Regions from separate parts of the Martelella sp. genome, predicted to be linked through region 1. Evidence: riboswitches for the same ligand, from Rfam matches in the RefSeq annotation. Region 1 holds a riboswitch; each other region holds the start of a gene.
What was found. A riboswitch is a leader RNA that binds a small molecule or an ion and turns the genes downstream of it on or off. The one in region 1 is predicted to bind thiamine pyrophosphate.

Region 1 (5,660 bases):
GGGCGGGATTGAAATCGAACCGCAGCGCCTGGTAGATCGCAACCTCGATCGTGGTCGCCGCCGGCCCGCCGCCGAGGATCAGCACCAGCGTGAACGAGGTGGCGCACAGCATGAAGATGAGGCCGGCCACGCCCGCGATCAGCGGCGCGATCACCGGCCATTCGATCAGGCGGAACACGCTGCGCTGCGGCATGGCGAGCATCGCCGCAGTCTTGAAATATTCCTGCGGCACGCGTTCAAGCCCCGCCAGAATGAGGCGGGCGGCAAGCGGCAGGTTGAAATAGACATGGGCGATCAGAATGCCCTGCAGGCCATAGATCTGCAGCGGGCGACCGAGCGCCGCCAGATCCAGCATATCGTTGAACAGGCCCTGCCGTCCCCAGATGCCGATAATGCCGAGCGCGCCGATCAACACCGGAAGTCCGAGCGGCACGGCCATGAGTCGGACGATCCAGATGCGACCGGGAAACAGCGGACGCCTTGCCATGGCAAGCGCTACGGGGATGGCCAGAGCGACGGAGATCAGCGTTGACAGGCAAGCCTGATAGAGTGTGAAGCGCAGGATGCGCCAGACATAGGGCTCGTCCAGGACCGCCGCCGCATCGGCAAGCCGTCCGAACCCGGCAAGCGCCGCGACTGCCACGGCAATGAAGCCGAGAACGGCGAGAAGGGCGGCGAGGCCGGCGGAAAGATTGCGGCGGAACTCCGCCCCTGTCAGATACACGGCTGCGGTTCCGTCACCGCGCGCTCATGGCGTTCAGCCATTCATCGATCCAGGCCTGCCGGTTTTCCGCAACCACGTCGGGGGCAAACTGCAGGGTCTTGTCCGGCGTGACTGCGTTTTGAAACGCTGCGGGCAGGGGATCGGATGTCTGCGCCACGGGCATCATCCAGTTATGCGTCGGGATCGCGTCCTGAAAGCCGGGCGTCAGGATAAATTCGAGGAAGGACTTTGCCAGCGCCGGGTCCTCGGCCATCTCCGTCATGCCGGCGACCTCGATCTGGATATAGAGCCCGTCTTCGATATCGGCCGCCTTGTAGCGGTCGGTCTCCTCGGCAATCTGGTGATAGGCGGGCGAGGTGGTGTAGGACAGCACCATCGGCGCCTCGCCGCTGGTGAAGAGACCGTAGGCCTCGGACCAGCCGGGCGCGACCGTCAGAATGCGCTTTGAAAGCGTCTCCCACGTTGCCGCCGCCTCGTCGCCGTAGACTGCCTTCATCCACAACAGCATGCCAAGCCCCGGGGTGGAGGTACGCGGATCCTCGATAACGATTTTTTCGCCGCTCGGTCCGTTGACGAGGTCATCGAGCGTTGTCGGCGGGGTTTCGATACTCTCGCTGTCGTAGACGATGTCGAAATAGCCGTAGTCGAAGGGCACGAAAATATCGTCGTCAAAGCCGCCGGGAATGGCGAGGTTTTCGGTCGAGACCCCCGATGCGGCAAAAAGTCCCGTCTCCTTCGCCTCGTGGATCAGGTTGTTGTCGAGGCCGAGCACGATATCGGCCGGGCTCGTGCGGCCCTCGAGCTTCAGCCGGTTCAGGAGCGCCACGCCATCCTCCGCGCCGACGAATTTCACGGTGCAGCCGCATCGGGCCTCGAAGGCGTCTTTTACCAGCGGCCCCGGGCCCCATTCCGTGTTGAAGCTTTCATAGGTATAGACGGTCAGCACCCTGGCGTCCTGGGCATGGGCTGCGCCGGCAGCCCCGATTGCCAGTGCCGTAACCGCAATTTTCAGATGGTGAGCTGACATGACGCCTCCTTCGTGCTGTCGCAATCAACAAGGGAAAAGGGCGTCTTCTGGTTCACGCGTCTAATCCCTCCGCCGGTTTTAGCCGGATCAGGTTCCTCGGGTTGGTGTTCACCTCTCAGCGGTTGACGCAAGGATCAGCGTTCCGCACCCCGTTAGAGCTTTCCGACACCTATCGCGGGCGGGCCGCGAATTCAAGGGCTCCGGCCTATTTGAAATAGTCGGCGAAAGTGACTAGGTATGGGGCACATCCGGATTTCCGGATGTGCCCGCCAGTCGTCATGCAGGAAAGCGTGTCGGCTCAATCCTCTGCAGCGCGCGAAAATGACCTTGTACGCGCTTCAGGAAAGAGAAACGGCGCTACGGCGCGGGCCGGGCATTTGCCTGTCTTTCGCTGTCGCGCTCGGTGTTCAAGGAAGGAGCACACGAAATGGCAGAAGCAAAGAGCGGGGACACCGTTCGTATTCACTATACCGGAACGCTCAACGACGGTTCGACCTTCGATTCCTCCGAGGGTCGCCAGCCGCTGGAGTTCACCGTCGGCGCCGGCCAGATCATTCCCGGACTCGACCGCGAGATCGCCGGCATGACTGTCGGCGACAACCGTCAGGTTCAGGTTCCCTCCGACGAGGCCTATGGGCCGCATGATCCGCAGAAGGTACAGGTCGTGCCGCGTTCGGCCATGCCGGCGGAGGTTGACGTGGCGCCCGGCATGCAGCTGCAGGCCCGCACGCCCGACGGCCAGACCGTGCCGTTGATCGTTACCAAGGTCGAGGAAGAGCAGGTCACCGTCGACGCCAACCATCCGCTCGCCGGACAGGATCTGAACTTTGCCATCGAACTCGTCGAAATCGTGAAAGCCGCCTGATAAAAAAGGCGTTTTTCGGCAGCGCCGCCATCTTGACGTCGCCCTCCGGACGGTCGAAAATATTGCGGCGCGAAGAAGGCATATTGCCATGATCTTGCCATTCTTTGGTTGAATGGCTGCCTTATAAATGGGGCTGGAATGCAACGCGGCGTTCCAGCCCCTTTTGGTGCGCGCAAGAATGGGCCCTATCTGTTAACGCATGGAAACTTGCATTGGTTTTTTGCCTGGACGTGGAACCGAACCGGCGCTCCGCCGTTACGGACTCGTCCGCGCGTGCCGCGAAGGCAACTTCCGCGCTGTTTCGGGACAAGGGTCGACCTTTCCAAAGAAGACGTTTCGGCGCTGGATTTGGTGCCATGCAACATTGCGGAAGCTTCTTTTTCAACCGACGGGAATTTGAATGAAAAGACGTTTTTTTCTGGCGCAAACGGCGGTCGGCGCGCTGGCTTTTTCCGGCTTTGCAGGGCGCGCATTCGGGCAGGACGCAGCCGTCGAACCCGCCAAGGTGCCGGACCAGAACGACGCCGTACAGGCGGAGGCGCCGTCGCCGGACGCCTTTACCTTCGATACGCTGACGGCCCGAATGAAGGCGCGCGCCGCCAAACCGTATCAGGAACCGGTACAGAATGTCCCCGCGCCGTTCGAAGCGCTCCATTACGACGACTACCGCGCGGTCCGCTACGATCCGAACAAAGCGATCTGGCGGGACCAGTCGGATTTCCAGTTGCAGGCCTTTTCGCTCGGCTGGTTGTTCAAGACACCGGTCGAGATCTACGAGGTTGCCAACGGCAAGGCTGAGAAACTGGTGTTCTCGGCCAGTGACTTTATTTTTCGCGCGCCGCTTGACGCCGAGCAGTTCAAGGATGTCGAACTGCCCGGCGTTGCCGGTTTCCGCATCAATTATCCGCTGAACCGGTCAGACATTTCCGACGAACTGATCTCGTTTCTCGGTTCGTCCTATTTCCGCGCGCTCGGCCAGGGCAATCTCTACGGGCTTTCGGCGCGCGGGCTGGCAATCAACACCGCGACGAACGAAGGCGAAGAGTTTCCGCGGTTCTCCGCCTTCTACATCGTCCGGCCGGCAGCCGAGGGCGAGAAGATCACCGTTTTCGCCGAACTCGACGGTCCGAGCGTGGCCGGCGCCTACCGGTTCGTGATCACGCCCGGCAAGAACACGCGCATGGATGTGACGGCGCGGCTGTTTTTCCGGAACGATATCGCCCGTCTCGGCGTTGCTCCCATGACGTCGATGTTCCTGTTCGGGCCGGCCAACCACCACGCCTTCGATGACTATCGCGAGCGGGTCCACGACAGCGAGGGTCTGAAGATCGTGCGGGCGGACGGAACCGAGCTGTGGCGCAACCTTCAAAACGCGAAGAAGCTCGCCAATTCCTTCTTCACCGAGACCGATCCGCGCGCCTTCGGGCTTTACCAGCGCCATCGGGATTTCGAGGACTATCAGGATGCCGAGGCCCATTACGAGCGCCGGCCGTCACTGTTGGTCGAGCCGCTCGGCAACTGGGGCAAGGGGTCGATCTCGCTGGTCGAGATCCCGACCGACAAGGAGGTCAACGACAATATCGTGGCCTTCTGGCAACCGGAGGCGCCCGCCAAGGCCGGCGGTTCGGCCGAATATTCCTATCGCCTGACCTGGGGCGCGATCGAGGAGGACCGCGCGCGGATTGCGCGCGTGGTCGACATCCGAAGCGGCGAAGGCGGCGTATCAGGAACTGAGGCCGACGCGGACGTCCGCAAGCTGGTGGTCGATTTCGCCGGCGGCGCGCTCGATGATCTCGGCGGCGGGTCGGAACTTCAGGAGCGCCTGCACATTACCAATGGCGAGATCGTTCATTCGACGGTTTCGGCGATCAGGGGCGAAGGCGTCTGGCGGCTTGCCATCGATGTTCGCCCGGCCGGCGAGGCGCCGGTGGAACTGGTTGGAGCGCTTTCCGACGGCAGCCGCGATCTGAGTGAAATATGGCTTTATCAATGGAGAAGAGGCGATGACCAGCCAGACTGACGGAAACAAGGATATGACCCGGTTTCTCCCCGAAACGGCGCCGCTGCCGATGCCCGACCAGATGATCGAGCGTCCGCGCCGAAAGGGACTGGTGGCGATCCTGCTGTCGCCGGTTCTTGCCTGGCAGCGCCCGCGCGCGGCGCGATCGCTTTCGAAGGGTTAAGGACGGAACGAAAAGGCCAGCACGGGTTTCCGGCGCCGGCGTCAATGCGAGGATGAGCGATGCTGGCTCTCAGGCGAACAATTTCCATTCTGTTTGCGGCTTTCGTGGCGGCGATCGCCTCGCGGCTGGCGATGGACGTGTTCTTCGCCGATGGCACCGACTGGGTGGATTTCGTCAGGATCGCGCTTTGCGCCGCCACGGCCGCCTGGATCGCCTGGGGCGCTTCGCTCGCGCTTGGCGGGCTTTTCGGCGCGCCGATGAGGACGCCGCAGCGCGCAACGCTGTCGGAGGGCGGTCATGCCGCGCGCGTCGCGATCCTGATCCCGGTCTATAACGAGGATCCGCGCGCGACCTTTTCATCCGCCGCAGCCATGGCCGAGAGCCTTCACTCGACCGGACACGCAGATCTTTTCGACATAGCCATCCTGTCTGACACCCGCGACCCCAGGATCGCGGCCGAAGAGGAGGCATGGTTTCTGAGGCTTCATGCGGAGGTCGCTCCGCCCGTTCAGGTCTTCTATCGCCGCCGCACCGATAATTCCGGAAAGAAAGCCGGCAATATCGGCGATTTCGTTCGCCGCCACGGCGCCCGCTACCCGTATATGCTGATCCTGGATGCCGACAGCCTGATGGAAGGCGAGACGATCGTCGAGATGCTGCGCCGCATGGAAGCCGAACCGAAGCTCGGCCTGTTGCAGTCCCTGCCGAAGATCGTCGCCGCCCGCTCGTGGTTCGCCCGCGCGCTGCAGTTTTCGGCCGGCCTGTTCTCGCCGATCTTCACGCGCGGTCTCGCGCGCATGCAGGGCCATGAAGGCCCGTTCTGGGGCCATAACGCAATGGTGCGCACGCAAGCCTTTGCCG
Region 2 (5,660 bases), on a different contig from region 1:
GGGCGATTTCTATGTGGCCGTCATCGAAAAGCCCGGTCGTGACGCCGAAGAGATCATCCGCGACGTGATGCCCGGCATCATCCGCAACTTCCCATGGCCAAAGTCGATGCGCTGGGGCGCTGCCTCATCGGAGCCCGGGGCGCTGCGCTGGGTTCGGCCGCTGCAGTCGATCGTCTGCACCTTCGGCACGGAAATCGAGGAAACCCGGGTCATCGATTTCGAGATCGATGGCGTTGTCGCCTCGAATGTCACCTATGGTCACCGTTTCCACGCGCCAGAACCCTTTGAGGTCAGGCGGTTCGCCGATTATGCGGCGGGCCTTGAGAAGGCCTGCGTCATTCTCGATGCCGACCGGCGCAAGGACATCATCCGCGATGACGCCGCCAATCTGGCCTTCGCCAACGGGCTCGACGTGGTCGAGGACGAGGGGCTGCTGGACGAGGTGGCCGGGCTTGTCGAATATCCGCAGGTGCTGCTCGGCGAATTCGAGGAGGCCTTCCTCGAAATTCCCGACGAGATCATCCGGCTGACGATCAAGACCAACCAGAAATGCTTCGTGGTCAGGAAGCATGGCGAGGCGAGCCTCACCAACAAATTCATCCTGATCGCCAATATCGCGGCAAGCGACGGCGGCAAGGAAATCCGATACGGCAATGGCAAGGTCGTGCGCGCGCGCCTCTCCGACGCGCTGCATTTCTGGCACATGGACCAGCGCGACCTGCCGGACCTTGCGACGCTCGAGAAATCGGCCGCGCAGTTCAGCCTCGACCTGAAAAAGCCGCTCGACCAGCGCATGGCCAAGCTCGACGCGCTGAACGTCACCTTCCACGCCAGGCTCGGCAGCCAGGGCGCGCGCGTGGACCGCATCCGCGCGCTGGCGAAGGAACTGGCCCCGATCGTCGGCGCTGATGCGGCCGAGGTCGATCGTGCCGTGGTTCTGGCCAAGGCCGACCTCAGAACCGAGGCCGTCGGCGAATTCCCTGAGCTTCAGGGTGCCATGGGCCGCAAATATGCGCTTCTGCAGGGCGAGAGCGAAGACGTGGCGGCGGCAATCGAGGAGCATTACAAGCCGCTTGGCCCCTCCGACGTCGTGCCGCGGGGCAAGGTCTCGCTGACGGTGGCGCTCGCCGACAAGCTCGACACGCTGACCGGTTTCTGGTCGATCGACGAAAAGCCCACCGGTTCGGGCGACCCCTATGCGCTCCGCCGTGCGGCGCTCGGCGTCATCCGCATCATTCTGGAGCGCGGCGTGCGCCTGCCGCTGCTGTCAGTCTTCGATGATCGCGACCTGCTCTCCTTCTTCCATGACCGCTTCAAGGTCTATCTGCGCGACATGGGCGCGCGTCACGACCTGATCGACGCGGTATTGTCGGCGGATGCGGATGACCTGGAAGTCGTTGCCCGCCGGGTGGAGGCGCTGACGAAATTCCTCGATTCCGAAGATGGCCAAAACCTGCTGGCGGGCGAAAAGCGCGCCGGACAGCTGCTGGCGGCGGAAGAGAAGAAGAAGACGCGGATTGCCGATAAGGTCGATCCGGCGCTCTTTGAAACCGATGCCGAGAAGGCGCTCCATGATGCCATTCTCGCAGCATCGAAGAAGGCGCGGGACGCCTCGAAACGGGAAGACTACCTTGCCGCCATGGAAGCGCTCGCCGCCCTTCGCGCACCCGTTGACGCCTTCTTCGAGGATGTGCTGGTCAATGCCGAGGACGAGGCCGTGCGCGCAAACCGCCTGGCCCTTCTGGCGATGATCCGAGAAGCGACCGGGACTGTCGCCGATTTCTCGAAAATTGCGGGCTGAGGGCCGCCGCCCTCCTCCGGCGCCGCTCAATCATGGCTGATCACATGCCGGACAAAGCGCAGCACCAGATGCAGCGCCAGAAGCAGGGCGCCGACCAGAAGGGCAAGTTGCGCGAGCGGGGTCAGGAGGCTGCCCTCGATATCGCCCGCGACATCGCCATAGTGATAAAGGCCGAAACGGAAGGTCAGGGTGGCAAGGCCGATCACCACCAGCACCAGGCCGGCTAGTTTCATGTTCCGATCTCCCTGAGGCTGACAAGCGCATGTTCGAGATCGGTCTTCCTCGGGACGGCCCGCGGTCATCCGTCCTTCCGATTCTGCAAAAGACCGAAACGCGGAAGACGGCCAATGGCCGCCTTCCGGTATTTTGGTCTTTTTACTCACGTTTTGTGGCGATTTGAGGCCGGAAAGGCCTATCCGCCGTAAAGCGAAACCGAGATGTCCGAAACCTCGGGCGCCTCCTCGATCAGTCCGTTTTCCGCCATGAATGCACCGAACCGCTGGTAGCGCCCGGCATCGAAGGCGGCGGGGCTCTTGCTAAAACGGGCGATGGTATCGGCAAAGGCCGTGCGGTTCAGTTCGTCGTCGAGATCGGGATAGGCCTCGGCGAACAGGCCCCAGGCCTCTTCCGGGTGGTTGGTGATGAAGATCGCCGCGCGCTCCACCGCGTCGAGAAAGCGCAGCAGCCGGTCATCGTCAATGAGTTCGCTGCGGGTCACATAGATCAGCTCGTCATAGACCGGAACGCCGTTTTCCTCTGGAAAGAAGGCCTTGCCCTCCTCGCCCTCGATCGCCATCTGGGTCAGCTCGAAATTGCGGAACGCGCCGATCGTGGCATCGACCTGGCCGGTGAGGAGCGACTGGGTGAGCGCGAAATTGACATTGACCAGCGTGATGTCGTCGCGCGTGAGGCTGGCGCTTGAAAGCATGGCCGAGACGACCGCCTCCTCGATGCCGGCGACCGAAAAGCCGATCTTCCGGCCCTTCAGATCGGCGAGCGACTGGACAGGTCCGTCCGCCATCACCGTCAGCGTGTTGAGCGGCGTCGAGACAAGGGTGCCGAAGCGCTTGATGTCAATGCCGGCGGCGTGGTCGAGATAGAGGTTCGGCTGGTAGTGCACGCCGATATCGGCCCGGCCGGAGGCGACCATGCGCGGCACCATGGACGGATCTGCCGGCGGCACGAGGTCCACGTCGAGCCCCTCGTCGGCGAAATAGCCGTTCGCCTCGGCTATCACCATCGGTGCATGATCCGGGTTCACATACCATTCGAGAATGACGCTGAGCCTGTCATCGGCGGCGGCCAGACCGGGCAGAAGCGTCAGGGCGGCCGCGAGGGCTAGTCTTTTGAGCATTTGATCCTCCTTGGGAAATCGGCGCGGCCGCTCATTGGGCGGGCGACCAGCGGGTGAAAAAGGGCGCGGCGAGATCCACCGCCTTGCGAAACAGAACGGCCTCCAGCGCCAGGATGAACATGGCGGCAAACACCGTATCGCTCTGCATTCGGGCGTTGGCCTGCACCATGACGAAGCCGAGACCGCCAGCAGCGCCCACCCACTCGCCGACGACGGCGCCGAGAGGAGCGAGCGGGGCGGCGATGCGCAGGCCTGAAAAGAGTTGCGGCATGGCGAGCGGCAGACGGATGAGAACCAGAAGCTGCCAGTGTCCTGCACCGTCAAGATGCGCCGCCTTGATGACGGCGCTGTCGGTGCGGGCAAGTCCGTCGGCGAAATTGGAGGCAACGGGAAAGAAGACGATGATCATCGTCATCACCACCTTGGAGGTGATGCCGAAGCCGAACCAGAGCACCAGCATGGGGGCGATGACGAAGACCGGGAACGACTGCAGCACCACGAGCGCCGGCCAGACGAGACGCCCGAAGCGCGGAAAACCGGCGAGCAGGAAGGCGGCGCCCGCGCCGAAGGCCGCGCCGGCGGCAAAGCCGGCGATGATCTCGCGCAGCGTGATGAGGGCGTTCGAGAGGAGGTAGGCATGGCCGGTCCACAGCCTTGCGGCGACGGCAGAGGGCGCGGGCAGGATATAGCGTGGGAGCGCAAACAGCGTGACGACCGCCTGCCAGAGCAGAAGGAGCGCAGCGATCACCATCAGGGATTTCAAAACGGCGAAAAGGCTTTGCCTCAAGTCCCCTCTCCCCGGCGCGGCCGGGCAGCGGACGTAACAAAACAGGCTGATTTTATGGGCGTATCGCTCAATACCAAACTCCGTTCCTACGCCGGCATGACCCGGATCAGGTTCAAGGGTTCGGCCAGAGCCATCTCAGCATCTTCGCAAAGAAGATCGCACCCCTCGGATGGGCTTATCTATGCCTGCGCAGAACGGTCCGGTCAAGGGGCGCTGACGCAGCTTCCGGCCGCCGAAAGGGAATAGAGTTGACAAGCAGGGCGGTTTTCATCTTCAAGTTGTCATGAAGGCATGGCTACAGACGGAATTTTCAGCTAGCGTTCACAAAAAAAGGCTAAGGGTCAGGGACAGAAAGACACTGACCGGCGCACCGGCACCCGGCTGCGCCCGAAATGCGGAGGAAACCCAATGCTTATCGCCATCGTCATCGTGGCGGCACTGTTCGGCATGCTCTTCGGCTTTGACCAGGGCGTGATTTCCGGCGCTTTGCCGTTCATCAAACAGGACTTCACCATCACGCCCTTCATGGAAGGCGTGATTACCTCGGCCGTGCCGCTCGGCGCGGTGGCGGGCACGCTGCTCGCCATGGTCACCACCGACCGCTACGGCCGAAAGCCGATGCTGATCCTCGGCGCCGTGATCTTTCTCGTCGGCTCGCTGATTTCCGCCTTCGCCTTCAACCAGTATGTGCTGACGCTGGCCCGCCTTCTGATCGGCGTCGGCATCGGCGCATCGGCCATGACCGCCCCGATGTTCCTGGCGGAAGTGGCGCCGGCGCGCATTCGCGGCACCATCGTCTCGGCCTTCCAGCTGATGATCACGATCGGCATCATGATTTCCTACATGTCGGACGCGGCCTTCGGCGGCACCGGCGACTGGCGCTGGATGATCGGTGTCGGCGTCTTCCCCTCGATCATCGCCCTTGTCGGCATCCTGCTCTCGCCGGAGACGCCGCGCTGGCTGACGCTGAATTCGAACGCCGACAAGGCGCGCGACATCATCGCCAGGCTGCAGCCGGAATCCTCCGATGCCGAGATCGACGAGATCATCACCGAGATCAAGGAAAGCGCGAAGGACGAGGAAGCCGCCCCTGCCTGGAGCACCTTCCTGAAGAAGGGCATCCTGCCGGTCACGAGCTTCGCCATGATCGTGTTCGTGCTGCAACAGCTCTCCGGCATCAACGCGATCATCTATTACGCCCCGGAAATCTTCAAAAGCGCAGGTTTCTCTGGCACCACGACCCAGCTTCTGGCAACCGTCGGCATCGGCGTGGTCAACGTGGCGCTGACGATCGTCGCCATGTATCTGGTGGAATCCATGGGTCGGCGCAAACTGCTGATCCTGGGCTTTTTCGGCACCGCGGCCTCGATGGCGCTTGTGACCGTCGCGACCATGATGAACATCGCCGCGACCCCCTATCTGGCCATGATCGGGATCTTTGCCTTCATTGCCTTTTTCGCCGTCAGCCTCGGCCCTTTGCCCTGGCTCTACATGGCGGAACTCTTCCCGCTCCGGCTGCGTCCGCGCGGCATGGCGCTGGCATCGATCGCCAACTGGTTCTTCAACTTCGTCGTCGCCCTGCTCTTTCCCGAGCTTCTGGCCGGCATCGGCATCGTCGGCACCTTCGCAATCTTCACCGGCTTCTGCGTGATCGGCATCTTCTACGCCATCGCGGTCGCGCCTGAGACCAAGGGCGTCACCCTCGAGGAGATCGAGCA
Region 3 (5,660 bases), on a different contig from region 1:
CCGGAAGGGCGCCGAGAAATTCCGGCGCAGCCTCCGGGCCCTCCCAGAAAACGATGCGGCGGTTACGCTCGGCGTTCAGCGCCTTCAGATTGGCGATGCGCTCGCGGTGGTTTTCGAGCTCGAGGGCAAGCCGCTGGTTCTCCGCTTCGGTGCGGCCGCGCAGGCGCATGAACCAGAGGGTAGAGAGAACGGTTGCCGCCAGGATGCCGCAAAAGGCCGAAAGCGCCATGACCTCTCGCGAGGAAAGCACGGGCGCCGCCTCTGGCGACTGGGCGAAGGCGTGTGCGGCGGTGAGCGAAAGCGCCGTGCCGGCTGCAAGCCATCGCGCGATTGCGCGTTTGCCGCGCCCTGCACGATACATCCGGCCCTCGTTGCTTTTGCCGCACCGCTCCATTCGTCTCTTCCGCATCTGTCTTTCGGCGGGGCCGCGCTGCCGCAAAGCGCGAAGGCCGCCTTCAAGAGGCCATTCACATCTGATGAAGATCCGGCCATCGCCGGACCGAATCGCCCCTCTCAAAACATAGACGCTTGGGGAATCCGCGAAAAGAGTCCGACGGAAATATTCGCCCGGCGCCCGCCTCAAAGGGGAGCGCCAAGATTAATGCAATCATGCTTTCGGAAGTGTTAAAGCGGAGCCGACGGCCCTATGCCGGGGCGGCAATGGCCGGAGCGGCGCGCTCGCGGACCGTCAGGTGAATGGCTGCGGAGAGGATGCCGAGCGCGATCGCTGAATACCAGATCACATCGTAATTGCCGTAGCGGTCGAACCAGGCGCCGCCGAGCCAGACGCCGGCGAACCCGCCGAGCTGGTGGCTCAAAAACACGAAGCCGAACAGCGTGCCCATGGCGCGCGGGCCGAACATGACGACGATCAGCGCGCTGGTCAGCGGCACGGTCGACAACCAGAGCACGCCCATGACGAGGCCGAAGACCAGCACGCTAACCGGCGTCAGCGGCAGCCAGATAAAGACGAGGATGACCACGGCGCGCAAAGCATAGATGGCGGCCAGGACATGCGGCTTGGCGAAGAAATTGCCGAGGCGCGCGGCAATCAGCGTGCCGAAAATATTGGCGAAGCCGGCAAGCGCCAGCGCCTTCAGACCGAGCGCACGCAGTTCGGGAGCGGAAAGCGTCGTGCCGGTGCAGAAATTCTGAACATAATTCGGCAGATGCGCGGTAATGAAGGCGAGGTGGAAGCCGCAGACGAAGAAGCCGGCAGCCAGCATCACGAAGCTGCCATGGCCGAAGGCGGCGCGGATGGTCTGCGGCAGGTCGATCTCGCTCTCGGCGGCAGCGCCCTTGTTTTTCACATGCAAAAACGGGATGGCGAGCGCCATCGGCGCCAGCAGCGCGGTGATGATCAGAAGCGTCGTCTGCCAGTCGAACCGGCTGATCAGGAATGCCGTCAGAAGCGGCAGCACCGCCTGGCCGGCGGAGCCCATGGCGGAGGCCACCCCGAGGTAGAACCCACGCTTTTCGGCAGGCGCGGCGCGCCCGACCACGGCCAGGACCGTGCCGAAGGCCGTGCCCGAAACGCCCATGCCCACGAGAACGCCGGCCCCCATATGCTGGGCGAAGGGGGAGACGCCGAAAACGCAGATGACCATGCCGAGCACGTAGCAGGCAAAGCCGAGCCAGAGCGCGCGCCGGTCGCCGAACTTGTCGGCGAGCATGCCGAAAAACGGCTGCGCCAGCCCCCAGACGAGGTTCTGGATGGCAATCGACAGAGAGAATATCTCGATCCGGCCGGCGAAAAGATCATCCGACAGCGGCAGGACCACGCCGCCGAAAACCGAGCGAACGCCGAAGGACAGGGCCAGCACCAGCCCGCCCGCCAACATGATGATCAGCATGTCGCGGTCGATGCCGCTGGTCCTGGCCTGTTGCATGATATCTTTCCCGAAATATCCCTTGCGCCAGAATTAGCAGGGATCAGGAAAGATGAATATCCAATATCTCTGATTTCAGACGTCAGCGTTCTTGATGTCAGAGCCTCGCCTCGGGCTTCCGCAGTCAAGTCCCGTCTCGACCGCCGCGCGAGACCTGCATAAACAATTGATATTCATTAATTTTCGATCGGACCGCCTGGCATCCGGATTTGCAATTGGTCGCAAAACAGGCCATAGCAGGCAGCAAGATGGGAACGGCGCGGCCCCGACGGCGTCGCCTCAGCCGAAGCGTATTGGCCAGGGAACCATGATAAAGACAGTCATTTTCGACTTTGACGGCGTGATTGCCGACAGCGAGATCATCGCGCTTGCCGAGCTTCAGGTATCGCTTGCCCAATACGGGGTCGCGGTCGACTGGGATATGCTGGTCGAGGAATTCCTGGGCTCTTCGGTCAGGCAGATCATCGCTTACGTGGAGGGACAGACCGGCAGGGCGGTCGATCCCGATTTCCAGGAGGCGTGGTATGCGCGGCTGTTTGACCGCTATCGCCGCGAGTTGAAGCCGATGGCCGGCGCTGAAGCCATGCTTGACCGGCTGGAGGCGGCCGGTATCGACTACTGCATCGCCTCCGGCGGGTCCTACAAGAGGCTCGGCGTCGCGCTTCAGGCGATCGGTTTTGCCCAACGCTTCGAAGGCCGGGCCTTCAGCGCCGAATCGGTAGAACACGGCAAGCCGGCGCCCGATCTTTTCCTTTACGCTGCCGAAAAACGCGGCGCCCTGCCGAAGGAGTGCGTGGTGCTGGAAGACGCCATCGCCGGCGTGACCGGCGCGGGACGCGCCGGCATGCGCGTTTTCGGGTTTATCGGCGGCAGCCATCTTGAGGGCGTCAGGCCGCTTCATGCCGAACGGCTTCGGGCCGCGGGCGCCGACACCGTGCTCACGGCGCTTTCCGATTTCGGGATGCTAGCCCTTGACGCCGGTCGAGACCGGTTGACACCGGGCTGAAAGCCCGACAGAATCCCGTCCATTCCGAGGGGAGCATCCTGCGATGCTGAGATGGCAACGGGCCGGACCCTTGAACCTGATCCGGGTCATTCCGGCGTAGGAACGGAAAAATCGGCTATTCCCCTTTGTTTTCGCTTCCGCGCCGGTCTCCGCAATGCCATGGAGGTCGTCATATGTCGTTGGAATTTCGCCGCAGCCGCCTTTTGCAGGCTGGTGAGACGCAGCCATGAGAACGGTCGACTATCGCCTGAACGCCCTGGTCGATGCCGGGCTGGTCGAGACCGCGCCGCTTGCCGAACTGGCGCGGCATGCCGCCGAAAACGGCGCGACCTTGATCCAGTATCGCGACAAATACGCCAAGACCCGCCAGATGATCGAACGGGCCGTGGAAATCCGCAAGGCGCTTGAGCCGACCGGCGTTCCGCTCGTGGTCAATGACCGGGTCGACGTCGCGCTCGCGGCAGAAGCCGCCGGCGTCCACCTCGGCGCAGACGACATGGATCCCGAGACCGCGCGACGGCTGCTCGGGCCGGACGCCATCATCGGCCTGACCGTCAAGAATGCGTCCGATGGCGCGCGGGCGGCAGCGGCCCCGGTCGACTATGCCTGTATCGGCGGCGTGTTTCATACGCTCTCCAAGATCAACTCCGACCCGCCGGTGGGCGTCGAGGGGTTTCGCGCGCTGCGCCGCGGCCTGAAGAACGCGAGGCCGGACCTGCCGGTCGGCGCGATCGCCGGCATCAAGCTCGAACATGTGCCCGAACTGATCGCCGACGGGGCCGACGGCATCGCCGTGATCTCGGCAATCTTCCATGCGCCCGACGTGACGAAGGCGACCCGCGACTTCCGCCGGGCCGTCGACGCGGCGCTCGCGATCCGGGCGCGATGACATCGGCGGCAATCGAGCGCGTGGCCGGCCGCCTTGCGGACAGGCTTCAGACGACGCTTTCGATGATGGCGGGCGTCGTTCTGGCGCTGATGCTCGCGCTCGTCCTCCTCAGCGTCGTGCTCCGCTATGTCTTCCGGACCGGGCTGATCGGCACCGAGGATCTCGGCATCTGGCTGAATGTGGCGCTGGTCTTTCTTGCCGCGCCGCTTGCCATGACCGGCCCGCTCGCCATGCGGCTTGAACTCCCCTTTTCAAGGCGGGCGGAATTGCCCGCCCGCATCATCGCCGATGCCGTCAGCCTCATCGCTGCCCTTGTCCTCGCCCTTGGCAGCGCTCGCGTCGCAACGCTGATCGGCGGCACCTCGCCGACCCTCGGCCTGCCCGAATGGGTGCGCTTTGCCGTCACCGGCGCGGGCGGCGCGCTGATCGCCGCGACCCTTGCCCTCAGGCGCATCAGCGAACGGCGGTTCCTGTCGCTTGCGGTTTCTGTCGGTCTGGCCGGCCTCATCTCCCTCGCATGCCTGCGTTTCAATCTGGCAACGGCCGTTCCGCCGAGTGCCGCGATTGCGCTTTTCGCCGCCATCGGTCTGATCGCGGCTGCCCCGCTTGCCCATGCCTTCCTCGCCGCGGCCCTTTTCGCCATGCCCTTCGGCGGCAATCTGGCGCCGGAAACGATGGTGACGACAGCGGTTTCCGGCATGTCGCATTTCCTGCTTCTGGCGATCCCCTTCTTCCTCTTGACGGGGGCGGCCCTTTCGGCCTCCGGCGCGGCCGCGCATCTCGTCGCCTTCGCCGCATCGCTTGTCGGCCACCGGCGCGGCGGGCTGGCGCAGACGGTGCTCGCCACCGGCGCGCTATTTTCCGGCGCGTCCGGTTCGTCGGTTGCCAATGCGGTGTTTTCAGCCACCACCTTTCAGCCCGAACTGGTGCGTCACGGCTACCCGCCGGCCCGCGCAGGGGCGATCATCGCCGCCTCCTCGGTGCTCGACAATGTGATCCCGCCGTCAATCGCCTTTCTCATTCTTGCGGCCGCGACCGATCTCTCGGTCGGCAAGCTGCTTGTCGGCGGGCTCGCCGCCGGCCTTGTCATGGCGGCGAGCCTTGCCGTCGCCATTCACCTGACGACGCGCGACCGGCCGGGCGGCACGCGCGCGACCCCGGCTGCGCGTAAGCAGGCCTTCCTCGCTGCCGTCCCGGCTTTCGGGCTCGGCGTCATCGTCGTCTTCGGCATCCGCATCGGCATCGTCACCACCACGGAAGCGGCCGCGCTTGCCGCCGCCTATACGCTTGCGCTTGCTGCCTTCTCGAAAACGCGCCTCATGACGCTACTCTCGGTGTTCCGGCAGTCGGCCACGGAAGCCGCCGCCATCGGTCTCCTGATCGGCGCGGCCGGGCCGTTTGCCTTCCAGCTTGCCGTCGACGGGGTCGCCGGCATGCTGTCTTCGGCCGCCGGCGTGCTTGGCGGTTCGCCCGCAGCGATCCTCGCCTTTTGCGTGGCTGTGCTGCTTCTCGCCGGCCTCTTTCTCGATATCGGAGCGGCGATCCTGCTTTTCGGCCCGCTTTTGCTGCCGCTTGCCACAGATGCCGGGCTTAACCCGATCGCCTTCGGCGTCATCAGCGTCACCACGCTGATGATCGGCGGACTGACGCCGCCCGTCGGCATGCTGGTGCTGGTGGTCGGCGGCGTCGCCAAAATTCCGGCAGCATCGCTGTTTCGCGCGACGCTGCCCTATCTGGCCGCACTGCTTGCGGCAGTCGCGCTCTTCTGCGCTTTCACCCTTCTGATCTGAGAGGAAACATCATGAGAACCCTCAATCGCCGCACCCTTCTGAAGGCCGGAACGCTGGCCGTCCTTTCGACCCCCTATCTCGCCCGC

Region 2: linked by a shared signal. The riboswitch ahead of AC5DC2_RS05975 (ABC transporter permease) and the one ahead of thiB (thiamine ABC transporter substrate binding subunit) in region 1 are both predicted to bind thiamine pyrophosphate.
Region 3: linked by a shared signal. The riboswitch ahead of thiE (thiamine phosphate synthase) and the one ahead of thiB (thiamine ABC transporter substrate binding subunit) in region 1 are both predicted to bind thiamine pyrophosphate.

Annotation. Positions count from the first base shown of each region.
Region 1 is NZ_CFHTCS010000185.1:1,400-7,059, forward strand. Features, by position in the region: gene thiP (thiamine/thiamine pyrophosphate ABC transporter permease) at 1-724, opposite strand, end outside; gene thiB (thiamine ABC transporter substrate binding subunit) at 738-1,751, opposite strand; TPP riboswitch at 1,799-1,913, opposite strand; gene AC5DC2_RS14595 (FKBP-type peptidyl-prolyl cis-trans isomerase) at 2,179-2,616, shown strand; gene AC5DC2_RS14600 (OpgD/OpgG family glucan biosynthesis protein) at 3,017-4,636, shown strand; gene AC5DC2_RS14605 (hypothetical protein) at 4,650-4,799, shown strand; gene mdoH (glucans biosynthesis glucosyltransferase MdoH) at 4,859-5,660, shown strand, end outside.
Region 2 is NZ_CFHTCS010000044.1:2,569-8,228, forward strand. Features, by position in the region: gene glyS (glycine--tRNA ligase subunit beta) at 1-1,801, shown strand, start outside; gene AC5DC2_RS05965 (hypothetical protein) at 1,828-2,034, opposite strand; gene AC5DC2_RS05970 (ABC transporter substrate-binding protein) at 2,214-3,155, opposite strand; gene AC5DC2_RS05975 (ABC transporter permease) at 3,187-3,906, opposite strand; TPP riboswitch at 4,009-4,118, opposite strand; gene AC5DC2_RS05980 (sugar porter family MFS transporter) at 4,324-5,660, shown strand, end outside.
Region 3 is NZ_CFHTCS010000057.1:4,938-10,597, forward strand. Features, by position in the region: gene AC5DC2_RS07180 (PAS domain-containing sensor histidine kinase) at 1-361, opposite strand, end outside; gene AC5DC2_RS07185 (MFS transporter) at 645-1,889, opposite strand; gene AC5DC2_RS07190 (HAD family hydrolase) at 2,197-2,895, shown strand; TPP riboswitch at 2,913-3,015, shown strand; gene thiE (thiamine phosphate synthase) at 3,122-3,784, shown strand; gene AC5DC2_RS07200 (TRAP transporter large permease subunit) at 3,781-5,574, shown strand; gene AC5DC2_RS07205 (TRAP transporter substrate-binding protein) at 5,586-5,660, shown strand, end outside.